3 regions of the Kitasatospora sp. NPDC023176 genome follow, and region 1 is predicted to be linked to each of the others. Evidence: riboswitches for the same ligand, from Rfam matches in the RefSeq annotation. Region 1 holds a riboswitch; each other region holds the start of a gene.
The links. Region 1 has a riboswitch for cyclic di-AMP ahead of ACZ3YL_RS30550 (M23 family metallopeptidase). Riboswitches for the same ligand answer to the same signal wherever they lie in the genome.

Region 1 (4,875 bases):
ACCGGTGAGCGCGTAGCCGACCTCCCGGTAGTAGTGGCCGGAGAACGGCGCCCGCCAGAAGCCCGGCGGCCGCTCGGTGCGGCGGGCCCCGGCCGGGCGGACGCCGTCGTCGCCGTGACCGCCCGGGGCATCCCACTCCTGATCCAGCGTGCTTCGGCTGCTGCTCATCTCCCGGATCCCGGCCCCTCGTTCGCGCTCACGTTCGTACCTGCTGACGTGTTCAAGTCTGGCCGGGGCGCGGCTCGGCAAACATCCGGAGGACCGGCGGATCGGGGGTGGGGTTAACCCCCGGCCCCGGCCCGCTACTGCCGGCCCGCTACTGCCGGCCGGACCATTCGTCGGCGAGCAGCGAGTACTGGTACGAGTCGCACCAGACCCCGCCCTTGAGCAGGTCGTGCCGGACCCGCCCCTCCAGCTGGAAGCCGAGCCGGGTGAGCACCTTGGCCGAGGCGGTGTTGTCCACGTCGACCCGGGCGGCCAGCCGGTGCAGGCCGAGCGGACCGAAGGACAACTCGCAGAGCAGTCCGGCGATCTCGCCGGCGTAGCCGAGGCCCCACACCCGGCGGCTCAGCACGTAGCCGAGGTAGGCGGAGCGGTACTTGCCGAGGGTGAGGCTGGCGTGCGCGACCGGCACGGCGTCCTCCGGGTCCTCGGCGTCCTCCCGGCGGACCACGGCGAGCCGGTAGGTGTCCCGCTCCTCGGCCATCGCCTCCTCCAGGTAGAGCTCGATCTGGTCGGCGCAGGTCTCCCGGTCGCGCGGTTCGAACGGCAGGTAGCGGGTGACCTCCGGGTCGCTGTACAGCGCGTGCAGCGCGTCCAGTTCCTCCGGGGTGTGGTGGTACTCGCGGACGGCCAACCTGGGGCCGAGGAGTCGTATCGGGACCATGGCTGCCGACCCTACCCGCGCCCGGCGGCTACCGTTCGGACCATGAACGACGAAGACCTGCGGCTCGCCCCGCGCACCAGGGCCGCCGACCTGCTCGCCTGGACGGCCGGGCAGGACCGGGCGCCGGTGGCCGAGGCGCCGCTGCGCGCGGTGCTGGCGCTGCTGGAGCTGGGCGAGGGCAGGATGCACGACGGCTGGCCCGAACTGACCTCCGACGCGGTGGAGCACCTGCTGTACGAAAGGCTCCACCTCTACGTCCAACCCGATCCGGAACAGGACCCGCTCGCCTACGGCGACGCCGTACGGCTGCTGGTCGACCACCAGCGGGCGGTCAAGCGGCTCAACGCCAAGCGCCAGGAGCGGCTGCACGCCGAGGCCGAGTGGCAGGGCGAGGTCGCGGCCGGACTGCTGCGCCGCGCCGACCTGGTGACCTGGCCCCGGCTCTACGCGGTGCTGCTGCACGCCCACGGGGTGGACGTCACGGACCCGGCGGCCGTCCGGGACTGGCTGGCCGGCTTCGCCGGGCTGAGCGAGGAGGAGCGGCTGGCCGGGTACGAGGCGCTGACGCCGACCGGCTGGCTGGACGAACCGGACGAGCAGGGCTGGGGGCCGGGCCGGGTGCTGTCGGTCGGCATGGCCACCGACGGCGCCCGGCGGCTGCTGGAGCAGGGCCTGATGCGGCGCAGCTACCGCAACCTGGCCGAGCTGAACGCGCTGGGGCGGCCGATGCCCGACGAGCTGGCCGGGGACTTCGAGGACTTCGAGGCGGCCGCCGCCGAGGTGGCGCTCGACCTGCTCGGCGACTGGACCGTGCCCGGGCTGCCACGGCTGTTGGTGGAGGAGTTCCCCGAGCTCGCGCCGGAGCCGGGAACGGCCGAGATCGACGCGTACCTGGCGCAGCTGCCGCCGGAGTGAGGTGCCGGAAGGGCCCCGGGCGGCGCGCCCGGGGCCCTGCTTCACGGTCTTACGGGGTCTCGCGGTCCTCACGAGGTCTCGCGGCCCTTACGGGTCTCGCGGCCCTGCGGTTCCGCGGTCCTTTCGTGCTTTCGCGGTCCTTACGGGGTGAGGCCGCGCTGCTGGAGCCAGGTCTCCGGGTCGACGGGGGCGCCGCCGCCGGGGCGGACCTCCAGGTGCAGGTGCGGGCCGGTGACGTTGCCGGTCGCGCCGACCTTGCCGATCTGCTGGCCGGAGGTCACCGTGCCGGAGCCCTTGATGATCGAGGAGAGGTGGCAGTACCAGATCTCGGTGCCGTCGGGCAGGGTCTCGACGATCCGGTAGCCGTACGAGCCGGACCAGCCAGCCGAGGTGATGGTGCCCTGGCCGACCGCGAACACCGCGGTGCCGGTGTCGGCGGCGAAGTCCAGGCCGGTGTGCAGGTGGGCCCAGTAGCGGGCGCTCTGGCCGTAGTGGGCGGAGAGGCTGTAGTCCTTCACCGGCAGGGTGAGGGCGGCGGCCTTGGCCCGCTCGGCCTCCTCGGCGGCGCGCTTGGCCTCCGCCTCCTTGGCGGCGGCCTTGGCGCCGGCCTCCTGGGCGGCCTGCAGTCGGGCGCCCTCCTCGGCGGCGGTGCGCTGGCTGTCGGCCTGCTGCTGGATGCGGGCGGCGAGCGCGAGGCCGGGGTCGGCGGCCAGGGCGACCGGCGACTCGTCCGGGGCCTCGACGGCGGGCGCGGCGGCCGGGGTCGCGGAGGCGAAGCCGGTGGCTCCCAGGGTGGCGGCGACGGCGGTGACGCCGAGCAGCGGGGAGGCCCCGCGGGTCTGACGCGGCATCCGGTGGCGGTTGGCCTCGGCCTCCGGGGCGAACGCGTCCGGGCCGTCCGGGCCGGGGTGGTCGAGGAGCTGGGTACCGGCTGCGGGGCCGGCCGGGTGTGCCGGGGTGTGCGTCGACGCCACGGAGGCGTGCTCCTTTCCTTCCTTCGCGCCTACCGGGTTAGCTGACGGGTTCGGAGCAGGAAGGTCTCCTACGGCCGGGCCGGGGCCCCGCCGATTCACCCCAAGGAACGTGGTTCCCCGGCTCCCTGGCCTGCCCGGAGGCCGGCCGGCGGGATTAGGCGACGGCGCACGGTGCCGTCTGGGTACGGCATTGACGACCGCGCTGCGTTATCAGACGTTAATCCTAGGACGCCCTGATTCCAAGCCATCCGTCCGGGACGGCAGTGGAACAGGTGATCGGTCGTCAACGAACGACACCTCAGTCGCCTGGCTCATCTGAGTACTCCTACTCATGTGCAACCAGGCCGCCCCGGCACATCCTGGCGCCATGAGCGCACCGATGCAGTCACGGACCACGGCCGCGTACTACGTCCAGGCCGTCCTCTCCTTCGCCATCTCCGGCGTGACCCTCGCCGCCGGGATCGCCTACCTGCCCGTCGGCGGCTGGACCCGGGCCTTCCTCGGGATCGGCCTCCTCTACACCGTCACCTCCTCCTTCACGCTCGCCAAGGTGATCCGGGACCGGCAGGAGTCCTCGGACACCCTCGCCCGGGTGGACCAGGCCCGGCTGGACAAGCTGCTCAGCGAGCACGACCCGTTCAAGATCGAGGGGGCCTGAGCGGGTTCCCGAGCAAGGGCCCTTGACGGCTAAGGCTATTAGCCTTAGCTTTATGGCTATCGGCAGCACCGAGCGAGCCAGCGGAGGCCCACCATGAACGGCACCACCACCCCGAGCACCCAGTACCTCGACGTCCCCGGCGGCCGCCTCGCGTACGACGACACCCGGCAGGGCGACGGCACCCCCGTCGTCCTGCTCCCCGGCATGCTCGACTCCCGCCGCGCCTACCGGCACCTGCACCCGCTGCTCACCGCCGCCGGCCACCGGGTCATCACCATGGACCTGCGCGGCTTCGGCGAATCCTCCATCGTCTGGGACGACTACAGCCCCGCCGCCATCGCCACCGACGTCCTCGCCCTGCTCGACCACCTCGGCATCGAACGGGCCGTCCTGGTCGGCCAGTCCTACACCGGCGCGACGGTCGTCAAGGCCGCCGGGGACGCACCCCAACGGGTCGCCGGAATCGCCCTGATCGACGCCTTCGTCGAACACCGGGCCAACGCCCTCATGCGGGGCGTCATGGTCGTGATGGGCGCCGCCATGGTCCGGTGGCCCGCGGTCTGGGGCTACTACCTGCGCAAGATGGCCTACCCCGGCCCCCGCCCCGCCGACCTCGACGGCTACGTCGACGGACTGGTCGCCGCCCTGCGCAGCCCCGGCCGCAAGACCGCCACCCGCGGCCACGTCACCGGCGACTCCGCGCCGATCGGCTGGACCGCTGCCGTCCGCTGCCCCTCCCTCGTCCTGATGGGCAGCAAGGACCCCGACTTCCCCAAGCCGGAAGCCATCGCCGACCTCCAGGCCGAGAAGCTCGGTGCGCGGAAGATCATGATCGAAGGCTCCGGGCACTACCCGATGGCCGACAACCCCCGGGCCGTGGCCGACGCCCTGCTGCCCTTCCTCGCCGAACTCGCCTGATCCCGCCTGCCCCCTGCCTGATCCCTGCCTGACCCCGCCTGCCCCCGCCCCCCGTACGGAGACCCCGAAGCCATGCCCCGCGTAGGACTGACCCCCGACCAGGTCGTCGACCACGCCCTCGCCCTCATCGACGACCAGGGCACCGAAGCCCTCACGCTCGCCTCCGTCGCCACCCGCGCCGGAGTCGCCACCCCCTCGCTGTACAAGCACGTCAGCGGCGGCCTCGCCGAACTGCGGCGGCTCATCGCCGTCCGGGTCACCGAGGAACTCGCCGACCGGCTCGCGGAAGCCGCCGTCGGCCGCAGCGGGGACGACGCGGTCACCGCCGTCCTGCGCGCCTACCAGGCCTACGCCACCGAACACCCCCACCGCTACAGCGCCCTCCCCCAGGCCCCCCAGCCCGACGACGACCTCACCCGCGCGGCCACCCGGCTCGTCGGCGTCATCGTCGCCGTCCTCCGCGAGTACGGCCTCGACGGCCCCGAGGTGATCCACGCCGCCCGCACCGTCCGCTCCCTCGCCCA
Region 2 (4,875 bases), on a different contig from region 1:
CGATGGAGGCCCACGACGAAGGCGACCGCCTCCGGGGTGAGCACCTCCTCCGCCCGATGGACGCGCGGACCGGCGACAGTGACGACCGGAGCGGCGGTAGAGGAGGCGATTGGGGGTACCCCCGGCCGGAGGCTGGGGGAGGGCCCCTGATCTGCAGCCATGAGCAGGACACTCCTAAGACGGTTGAGCCTGGCGAAGGGGGCTCCGGTGGGAACGCCCTCGGGAACTTCCTCGATCGTTACCCGCCTGTCGGCGAGTTCGATTCTGTAAGGTGGAGACTAGTTTCCGCGATACAGAATTTCAACGGTTTGTTGAAGAGTCGCCGGGACTCTACTCCTCCCCGACAGCGAAGGGAACGCCGGTGGTTGCGACCCCCGACACAGCATCGACGACAGGCGCCGACCGCGCGAGCGGCGGCGTGCAGTCCGTCGAGCGCGCCTTCCAACTCCTGGAGGCGCTGGCCGACTCGGGCGGCGTGGCCACCCTCAGTGAGCTCTCCACCAGCTCCGGCCTCCCGATGCCGACCATCCACCGACTGGTCCGTACCCTCGTCCAGCAGGGCTATGTCCGCCAGGACACCGCACGCCGCTACACCCTCGGCCCCCGGCTGATCCGGCTCGGCGAGACGGCCGGCCGGCTGCTCGGCAGCTGGGCCCGCCCGTACCTGGCCGAACTCATGGAGGCCACCGGCGAGACCGCCAACCTGGCGGTGCTGGAGGGCGGCGAGGTGGTGTACGTCGGGCAGGTGCAGTCGCGGCGCTCGATGCGGATGTTCACCGAGGTCGGACGGCGGGTGCAGCCGCACTGCACCGGCGTCGGCAAGGCCCTGCTCGCCCAGCTCCCCGAGGACGAGGCGCGCGCGATCCTGGGCCCCAACTCGCTGCCCGCGCACACCGAGTACACCCTCACCGACCCGCAGGAGCTGATGGACCAGCTCGCCGAGGCGCGCGAGCGCGGGTACGTGGTGGACGACCAGGAGCAGGAGATCGGCGTCCGCTGCATCGCCCTCACGGTACCGGGCGCGCCGACGCCCACCGCGCTCTCGGTATCCGGCCCGGAGGCCCGGATCCGGGCGCTGGAGGATCAGACGGGGGCGTCCTCGCTGGTACCGGTGATGCAGGAGATCGCGACCCGGCTGGGGCAGGTCCTGGCGCCCTGACGCCTGATTCTGACGCTACGTCAATTCACCTGCCGCACCTGGGGATCAACGCAAGAACCGGCAGCCGTTCCGACCACGCGCGGTGGTCGAGGCGGCTGCCGGTCCCTGAGAGCGGCTGGTCTTGGGTGGTGCGGGTTCGGCTACCCGGGGCGGGCTACGTGACGGCTCAGCGGTAGACGCGCACGTAGTCGGCGGCGAAGGTGATCGGGGTGTTCCCCTGCGGCGCAGGGTGGTACTTGCCCGCGCCCACCGAGAGGTTGAGGATCAGGTACGCCGAGAAGCCGGCGCCCACGCCCTTGTTGTCCGAGTACACCTTGACGCCGTTGACGTACCAGTCCACCGAGTTGGCGCCGTAGTAGGTGCCGATGGTGACCCACTGGTCCTTGGCGACGGCCTTGGCGTCGGTGTAGTACTCGGGGTTGCTCGGGTTGACGTGGTTGGTCAGCTCCAGCAGGTTCGGGTTGTCGGGGTGGTACTCGAAGGAGTCGATCTCCCCGTTGCCGTTCTTCCAGGTCCACAGGGCGGGCCAGGCGCCGCCCACGGAGGGCATCTTGACCCGGGTCTCGGCGTAGTCGCCGGTCTTGACCTGGAAGCCCTCGGCGGAACCCTCGGTGGTCAGGAAACCGGTGTTCCAGGACTGCTGGCCGTTCTCCAGGGTGGGGCCGCCCGGGGTGGCGGTGAAGGTGGCGACGCCGTTCGCGACGGTGACGTTGTTCTTGTTCAGCCAGTCGAGCTTGTTGTCGTCCGGGTTGTGGTTCCCGTACTTGTACGAGGTGCTCTTGTCGCCGACCCAGCGCTGGCCCCAGTCGATCGGGCCGTTGAACTCGTCGGACCAGGTCAGCGACTTGCCGGCGATCGGGGAGGACGGCGCCGGGGTGCTCGGGCTCGCGGTGGCGCTCGGGCTCGCGGTTGGGCTGGTCGGGCTCGTCGGGCTCGCGGTCGGTGTGGTGGTCGGGCTCGCGGTCGGGCTCGTGGTCGGCGGCGGCGTGGTGGTCGGGCTGGTCGTCGGCGTGGGCGTCGGCGCGGTGGTCGGGCTCGTGGTCGGCGACGGCTTGGCGCTGGGGGTGGCGGTCGGGGCCGGGGTCGGCGTCGACGTGCCGGTGCGGGAGACCACCAGCTGCTGCGAGGGCAGGTTGTGCCAGGCGCCCCCGAGGTCCTGCCAGAAGCCGAACTGGGTGTACGTCCCGGCCGGCAGGGTGCGCGCACCGCTGGTGAAGTCGACCCCGCTCGGGCATATCCGCGCGTTGGTCGCGTTGCCCGGGAAGTCCAGGTTGGTGCCGCGCGCGTCACGGACGCCGACGCCGACGGTCTTGGCGACGAAGCAGGCCGAGGAGTGCAGGCTCAGCGAAGCGGTGGTGGCCTGGCCGGCGACCATGGCGGCCGGAGCGAGCCGGTCCTGGGTGACGGTCGGGGCGGTGGCGGCCTGGGCACCGGCGACGGACGGCAGCCCGAACAGGCCTGCGCCGCTGATCGCCAGCGCCCCGGTGGCGGCGAGGGCGGCGTTGCGGCCGCGGTGGGACGGACGGGCGTGGCGGGGCGCGCGGCGGCGCCGGGCAGGCTGGTGCATGGGGGTCCTCTGCGACGCCTGCGAGGTGAGCTGTCGGATTCGGACTGCAGTTGCCCGGCCGCCTGTGGAGCGGCTTCACCCCTAGCCACGGCCCGCACACTGGTGCGTACGGGCCGGGCGCTGACCTTGGTTCCCCCGCTCCCGTCCGCTGTGGCGCTCGACAGCTCGCCGACGGGTGGACGGGACTCGGCGTCCCGGCGGCGGGGTCCGCGACGGCGGACGACGGTTGCAGGCTAGGCAGGCCGTCCGTGAACGGACAACCTGATCGGGCCGGTTGTCGCACAGCTCACAGTGGTGTCGATCAACGACGCTGCGTGGTGGCCGAGTTGATCAACCACGTCGTCGCGGCCCGGGGCTCAGCCGAGCCAGCCGGCCACCTGGCTCTCGGCCTCCGGCGACCAGGCCGGCTCCAGGTGGTTCAGCCCGGGTAGCAGTCGCTGCCGCCGGTCGGCAGCACCCCGAGCCAGGGCTGCTAGGACCGGCGTGCGGCCGCCGCCCATGTGCCGGTCACACACGGTGAGCGGCGCGGTGGTGGCGGACCGTACCGTGGCGCGGGGCCGCCCGAGTCCGCCCGGTCGGATAAATTGGAGCCCTGGCGTTTTCCACGGTGCACAAGTGCACCGAGCCCGACCCGTACGACCCGTACGACCCGCACGGTCCGTCCCGCGCTCCCGAGAAGAGGTCCCGCCCCACCATGACCGCGTCCCTGCCCGCCTTCGCCGGCCGTACCTACGTCTTCCGGGCCGACAACGGCGCGGCCTTCCGCAACAGCTACTCGGCCGACGGCACTCGGCTGCGCTGGGAGGGCCTCGGCGAGTCGGCCGGCCAGTGGGAGGACGTGCGGCTGCACGTCGCCGAGGTCGCGCCGGAGATCTACTTCATCAGCTGGACGGAGCAGAGCGGGATCACCGTCAGCCATGTGATGGACCTCAATGCGCTGACCGTACGGGCCTTCTGGACCTTCGAGGGCGAGGGCGGCCGGGTCGGCCAGCTGCACACCGGGACGCTGGAGCGGGTGGCCTGACCGGCGCCGGGCCGTAGAACGCGTCGAACCCCCGGGGCCTGGGCTCCGGGGGTTCGACGCGTTCCCGTCGCCGTCAGACGGTCTGGCTCGCCTGGCCCGAGGGGTTCGGCCGGCCGGGCTGGTTCGGCTGGCTGGGCTGGTTCGGCACCTTGAGGTGCTGGGACAGCCACTCCAGCGAGGACGGCAGCAGGGCGCTCCAGGTCTCGAAGTTGTGGCCGCCGTTCTCGAGCATGCTGTACGAGACCTTCATGGGGCTCCGCACCGCGTCGATGAACGCCTCGGTGTCCGGCTTGTAGTTGCCGTCGCCCTTCTTGGTACCGGCCAGCAGGACCGAGATGTCCGGCGGCGGCATGTTCTTCAGCCGCCACATCAGGTTGGCCTCGTTGCGGCGCTGCTTGCTGCCGCCGAAGAGGTCGCCGGTGGTCGGGTCGTCGGCGGCGTCGTAGTAGCCGGACAGGGCGACGGCGGTCGGGAAGACGTCCGGGTGGCGCATGGCCATCTTGACGGCGCAGTAGCCGCCGGTCGAGTTGCCCATGAAGGCCCAGGCGTGCGGATCGGGCGAGACCCGGTAGCTGGCCTGGATCGCCGAGGTGACGTCCTTGGTGAAGTACGTGTCGGACTGGGCGCCGCCCGGGATGTCCTCGCACTCGGTGTCCTGCGGCATGGCGGGCGAGGGCTGCAGCATGACCATGACGGTCGGCTGCATCCGGCCCTCCTGCAGCAGCTTGAGCGCGGCGCCCGGGTAGTTGAAGCGGGTGATCAGGTTCTCGGCGATTCCTGGGAACCCGGTGCTGACGATCACCGCCGGGAACTGCTTCTGCGCGTACTCGGGCTGGAAGTACTGCGGCGGCAGGTAGACGAAACCCTCGGTCGACAGCCGGCTCACCTTGCCGTCGATCCGGACCTTGCGGATCTCGCCGGACTGGCCGGGTTCACGGCCCCTCGCGCCGCCGCCCTTGACCGACGCCTGGCCTATGGTCTCCACCAGCAGGCGGCCGGAGGCGTCCGCCTTGTTGTGTATCACCACCGGGCCGGTGCTGCCGGTGCCCAGCAGGTCGTCCCAACTGCTGTAGAACGCGAAGTAGTTGTTCGCCACCAGGCCGAGCGCCGCGAGCACCGTGAGCT
Region 3 (4,875 bases), on a different contig from region 1:
AAGGGCCTGCTCGACCAGCAGCGCCGGCTGGACCAGGAGAAGGCCGAGGCGGCCGCCGTACTGGCCTCGCTGGACTCCACCACCAAGGACCTGAACCAGGCCAAGGCGGACGTCAACACGAAGCTGAAGGCCGCCCAGGACCTGCTGAACTCGCTCAGCGCCGCCGACCGCGCCGCGCTGCGGGCCCAGCAGCAGCAGGACGACCGCGCCTCGCGCGGCGCCGACCGGGTCGACCTCAGCAACCTGCCGCCGGCCAGCGGCTACGCGGCCGTGGCCGTGGCCAAGGCGATGAGCAAGCAGGGTTCGCCGTACGTCTGGGGCGCCACCGGGTCGAGCACCTTCGACTGCTCGGGCCTGATGGTCTGGGCGTACGGCCAGGCCGGCGTCTCGCTGCCGCGCACCTCGCAGGAGCAGGGCCACATCGGGACCGCGGTGACGCTGGCCACGGCTCAGCCGGGCGACCTGGTGATCTACGGCGGGGACATGCACCACGTCGCGATGTACATCGGCAACGGCATGGTGGTCCACGCGCCGCACACCGGTGACGTGGTGAAGGTGATGAAGGCCGACGCGATGCCGATCAACACCATCCGCCGGATCTGACGGGCCGACACGCCGTCGGGGCCCGTTCCGGCCGTGTGATCCGCGCCACCCTCCGGTCGGAGGGTGGCGCTTCGGCTTGTCCGTTCCGTGGCTGACTCGTGAGACCTGATCAGCTTTGCGTGCGGAACTGATCACCATCAGTCATTTTCACAAAAGAACATGGGTAATCTTCCGTCTTTTTTCTGACAAGGATTTGAACGGATCACGGTTCAGTTACTAGGGTCATGCTCCGAACCACCGCACTGTCGATCACCCAGCCCGGGTGGCGGCGGTGGTTACCGCCGAGTTCGCGAAACAGCGGGGCAGGTCGAAGCGACTGCCCGACAGGGGAGCCCAGTAGTCGGGGGTGCTGCGGAGCGGAGCCGGGGAACCACGTTCCTCCGGGGTGAATCGGCGCCAGGTCGGCCGTAGGTGAGGCCGGTGAGGCGTCGTAGGGCATGCTTCCGGCCCGAACCCGTCAGCTCACCCGGTAGGCGGACGTAGGAAGAAGGAGCCCGCCTTCGTGGCGTCCCATCGTCGTCCCAAGCCCGCCAGTCGCGCTCGTGTCTCGATCCTGACCGGCTTCGCCGCCGCGGCCGTCGCGCTCTCCGCGCAGTCCGGCGCGCACGCCGACCCGCAGCCGACCAAGGACCAGGTCAAGGAGCAGGTCGACCAGCTCAACAACCAGGCCGAGCAGGCGACCGAGAAGTACAACGCCGCCCAGGAGAAGCAGCAGGAGCTGGAGAAGCAGGTCTCCGGCATGCAGGACCAGGTGGCCCGGCAGCAGGCGCAGGTGACCGACCTCCAGGGCGGCCTCGCCGAGATCGCGGGCGAGCAGTACCGCAACGGCGGCATATCCCCGACCGTCCAGCTGATGCTCTCCTCCAGTCCGGACAACTTCCTCAGCCAGGCCGGTGCGCTCAACCAGGCCGGCAGCACCCAGAAGAACCAGCTGAAGCAGCTCCAGGACCAGCAGCGCAAGCTGGACCAGGACCGTACCGAGGCCCAGGGCAAGCTCGCCGAGCTGGAGGCCACCACCACCCAGCTGAAGGCCTCCAAGGACGAGGTCCAGACCAAGCTGAAGGCGGCCCAGGACCTGCTCAACACGCTGACCGAGCAGGAGCGCCAGGCGATCAAGGCGGCCGAGGACAAGGCCGCCGCCGACGCCAAGGCCAAGGCGGACGCCGCCGCGAAGGCCGCCCAGCCCGCCAGCTCGGACCGCGCCTCGCGCGACAGCAGCCGCAGCGACATCGGCGCGGGCGCCGCCTCCGCGCCGGTCAAGATCGCCCCGGGCAGCTCGCACGGCGCGGCCGCGCTGGCCGCCGCCGCCACCAAGGTCGGCAGCCCGTACGTCTGGGGCGCCACCGGCCCCGGCTCCTTCGACTGCTCCGGCCTGATGGTCTGGGCGTTCAACCAGGCCGGCGTGTCGCTGCCGCGCACCTCCCAGGAGCAGGCGGGCGCCGGCACCCGGATCGGCTCGGACATCTCCCAGGCCCAGCCCGGCGACATGCTGATCTTCTACGGCGACGCCCACCACGTCGGCATCTACGCCGGCAACGGCCAGGTGCTGCACGCTCCCAAGCCGGGTGCGTCGGTCCGCTACGAGGCCGTCTCCAACATGCCGCTGGCCTCCATCGTCCGGGTCTGATCCCCGCTCGAAGGTTCACGGGCCCGGTCCTCCGCCACGGGGGGCCGGGCCTGCGGCTTTTCCGGCGGCTCGGCCTGATGTCCGAATAGGGGTCAAATATTCGGGTCCGGAGGGGTTTGGACTCGCTTGCCCGGACTCGCTAACGTCTGCCACCGGACTCCCGCTCGACGGCCGCCCAGCAGGGCGCGGCCGCGGGGCCGCGCCGCAGGAATGGAGCCGCTGCCGACATGCCCGTGCACCGTCGTTCCCAACTGCTCGCCCGTGCGCTGGTACTGACCGCGGCCGCCACCACGGCCCTGGGCGTGGCGACCGCCGGCAGTGCCCAGGCCGCCCCCGGAGCGCCGGACGCGCCCGACCGCAAGGACGTCAAGGCCCAGGTCGAGCAGCTGTACGACGAGGCCGAGCAGGCGTCGGAGAAGTACAACGCCGCCCAGGAGGCGCAGAAGCGGCTCCTCGGCGAGACCACGATCCTGCAGGGCGAGGTCGCCGCCGCCCAGGACCAGCTCAACCAGCTGCGCGGGGACCTCGCCACGGTGGCCGGGGCCGAGTACCGGAGCGGCGGGATGGCCCAGACCGCCCAGCTGATGCTCTCCACCGACCCCGAGGGCTACCTCGCCCGCGCCCGGACCCTCGGCCAGGCCGCCGAACGTCAGCAGGAGACCCTGCACGAGCTGGTCACCCGTCAGCGCGGGCTCGACCAGCGCCGCACCGAGACCGCGGCCAAGCTCGCCGAACTGGACCAGGCCCGCCGCTCGCTGGCCGAGAACAAGCAGCAGATCCAGCAACGGCTGACCAAGGCCCAGAAGCTGCTCAACAGCCTGGGCGTCGCCGAGCGGACCCGGATGGTCGCCCAGGACGCCCGGGACGCCGAACAGCGCGCCACCCGCGGCACCGACCGGCTGGACCTCGGCAGCGCCCCGGCCGCCTCCGAGCGCGGGGCCGCCGCGCTGGCCGCCGCGGTGCGGATGATCGGCTCGCCCTACGTCTACGGATCCACCGGACCCCGTGCCTTCGACTGCTCCGGTCTGATGTACTACAGCTGGCGGCAGGCCGGAGTGACCCTGCCGCGGACCTCGCAGGCCCAGGCGTACGCCGGGCAGCGGATCAACCTCTCCGAAGCACGGCCGGGAGACCTGGTGATCTTCTACCGGGACATGCACCACGTCGGGATGTACGCCGGCGGCGGGGTGATGGTGCACGCGCCGTACCCGGGTGCCAAGGTCCGGTACGAGAGCGTCAACGCGATGCCGGTCTCGGGAGTGGTCCGGCTCTGAGCGCGACGCCCACCGGGCCGGACGGCCCCCACCCGATAGACCCGGCCCGCCGCGTGCTGTCCCGGCGCGGTGCGCTGCTGCTGGCCGCCGGCGGACTGGCCCAGCTGTCGCTGCCGCCGGCCGCCCCGGTGGCGGTGCCCGACGGGCGGGCCGGCGACCTGCGGGGCGAGGTCGCCGGGCTGCTGGCGGCGCGGGCGCGCTCGCTGCCCGTCTGGTCGGGGCTGACGGGGGCCGAGGCGACGTACCGCAACCTGGTGCTGTCGCCGGCCGGCGGACCGGACCGGCTGACCGGCTCCGTCGAACTGGCCGTGCGGATCAGCGGGTACGACGAGTACCCCGTGGTGTACCCGCGCCGGATCGAGCTGGTCCGGGACCCGGGCGGCTGGCGGGTCGATCGGGAGGAGGGCACCGGCGGGCCCCCGGCGCTGTGGGACCTCGGCCCGGCCCGTACCGCCCCGGGCGCCCACTGCCTGGTGCTCGGCCTCGCCGGCGGGCCCGACCCGGCCGGGCTGGTCGCGGTGGGGGACAGCGCCGTGCCGGCCGTCAACGCGGTCTGGGGCAGTGCCTGGCCCGGCCGGCTGCTGCTCGAACTGCCCGCCACCGAGCCGCAGTTCGCCCGGCTGCTGGAAGCCGACCCGGCGGGCTGGACGGGCATGGCGGCGGTCACCGTGGCCGCCCCCGGCGCGCCCTGGCACACCCCGGCGGACCGGGTGGTGATCAACCCCGAGGCGTTCGGGCGGCTCAGCGGCTTCGGCCGGCAGGTGGTCGTCACCCACGAGGCCACCCATGTCGCCACCCGGGCCGACACCCGGGCCTGGACCCCGCTGTGGCTCTCCGAGGGCGTCGCCGACTGGACCGCCTACCGCGAGTCCGGCCGCCGCCCGCAGCAGATCGCTCCCGAGCTGGCCCGGGACGTCGCGGCCGGGAAGCTGCCCACCGCGCTGCCCGCCGACGGGGACTTCGCCGCGGGCGCCACCGGCATCGCCCAGGCCTACGAGCAGTCCTGGCTGGCCTGCGACCTGATCGCCCGCCGGTACGGGACCGGGCGGCTGGTCGACTTCTACCGGGCGGTCGGCGCGGGCGACGGACAGGGCGAGGACCGCGAGCACCGCGTCGACCGGCTGCTGCGCGGCGAACTGGGCGTCGGGCTGGCCGAGTTCACCGGGCTCTGGCTGGCCGAGGTGGAAGCCCTGAAGAGCCAGGGCTGAAGGCCCCCGGGCCGGACAGGGCCTAGCGGCCGGCCGGGTGGTCGATGCCGTCCAGGAGGTCCTGCTCGTACGCGATGCCCGGGCGCACCGGGTAGGCGGAGGCGGGCGGCAGCGCCGGCGGCTCGGCCAGCACCACGGTGGGCGGCAGCGGCGCCGGGGCGCG

Region 2: another riboswitch for cyclic di-AMP. It lies ahead of ACZ3YL_RS01675 (glycoside hydrolase family 16 protein); the one in region 1 lies ahead of ACZ3YL_RS30550 (M23 family metallopeptidase).
Region 3: another riboswitch for cyclic di-AMP. It lies ahead of ACZ3YL_RS21315 (NlpC/P60 family protein); the one in region 1 lies ahead of ACZ3YL_RS30550 (M23 family metallopeptidase).

Annotation. Positions count from the first base shown of each region.
Region 1 covers NZ_JBVHIP010000028.1:24,280-29,154, forward strand. Annotated here, with positions in the region: gene ACZ3YL_RS30535 (sensor domain-containing protein) at 1-168, opposite strand, end outside; gene ACZ3YL_RS30540 (GNAT family N-acetyltransferase) at 317-886, opposite strand; gene ACZ3YL_RS30545 (hypothetical protein) at 929-1,801, shown strand; gene ACZ3YL_RS30550 (M23 family metallopeptidase) at 1,942-2,775, opposite strand; cyclic di-AMP (ydaO/yuaA leader) riboswitch at 2,788-2,946, opposite strand; gene ACZ3YL_RS30555 (YiaA/YiaB family inner membrane protein) at 3,143-3,433, shown strand; gene ACZ3YL_RS30560 (alpha/beta fold hydrolase) at 3,527-4,351, shown strand; gene ACZ3YL_RS30565 (TetR/AcrR family transcriptional regulator) at 4,424-4,875, shown strand, end outside.
Region 2 covers NZ_JBVHIP010000001.1:301,514-306,388, forward strand. Annotated here, with positions in the region: gene aceB (malate synthase A) at 1-161, opposite strand, end outside; gene ACZ3YL_RS01670 (IclR family transcriptional regulator) at 362-1,159, shown strand; gene ACZ3YL_RS01675 (glycoside hydrolase family 16 protein) at 1,326-2,726, opposite strand; cyclic di-AMP (ydaO/yuaA leader) riboswitch at 2,727-2,892, opposite strand; gene ACZ3YL_RS01680 (MoaF-related domain-containing protein) at 3,334-3,750, shown strand; gene ACZ3YL_RS01685 (alpha/beta hydrolase) at 3,824-4,875, opposite strand, start outside.
Region 3 covers NZ_JBVHIP010000015.1:71,087-75,961, forward strand. Annotated here, with positions in the region: gene ACZ3YL_RS21310 (C40 family peptidase) at 1-603, shown strand, start outside; cyclic di-AMP (ydaO/yuaA leader) riboswitch at 941-1,095, shown strand; gene ACZ3YL_RS21315 (NlpC/P60 family protein) at 1,106-2,230, shown strand; gene ACZ3YL_RS21320 (C40 family peptidase) at 2,458-3,504, shown strand; gene ACZ3YL_RS21325 (hypothetical protein) at 3,558-4,712, shown strand; gene ACZ3YL_RS21330 (glycosyltransferase 87 family protein) at 4,735-4,875, opposite strand, start outside.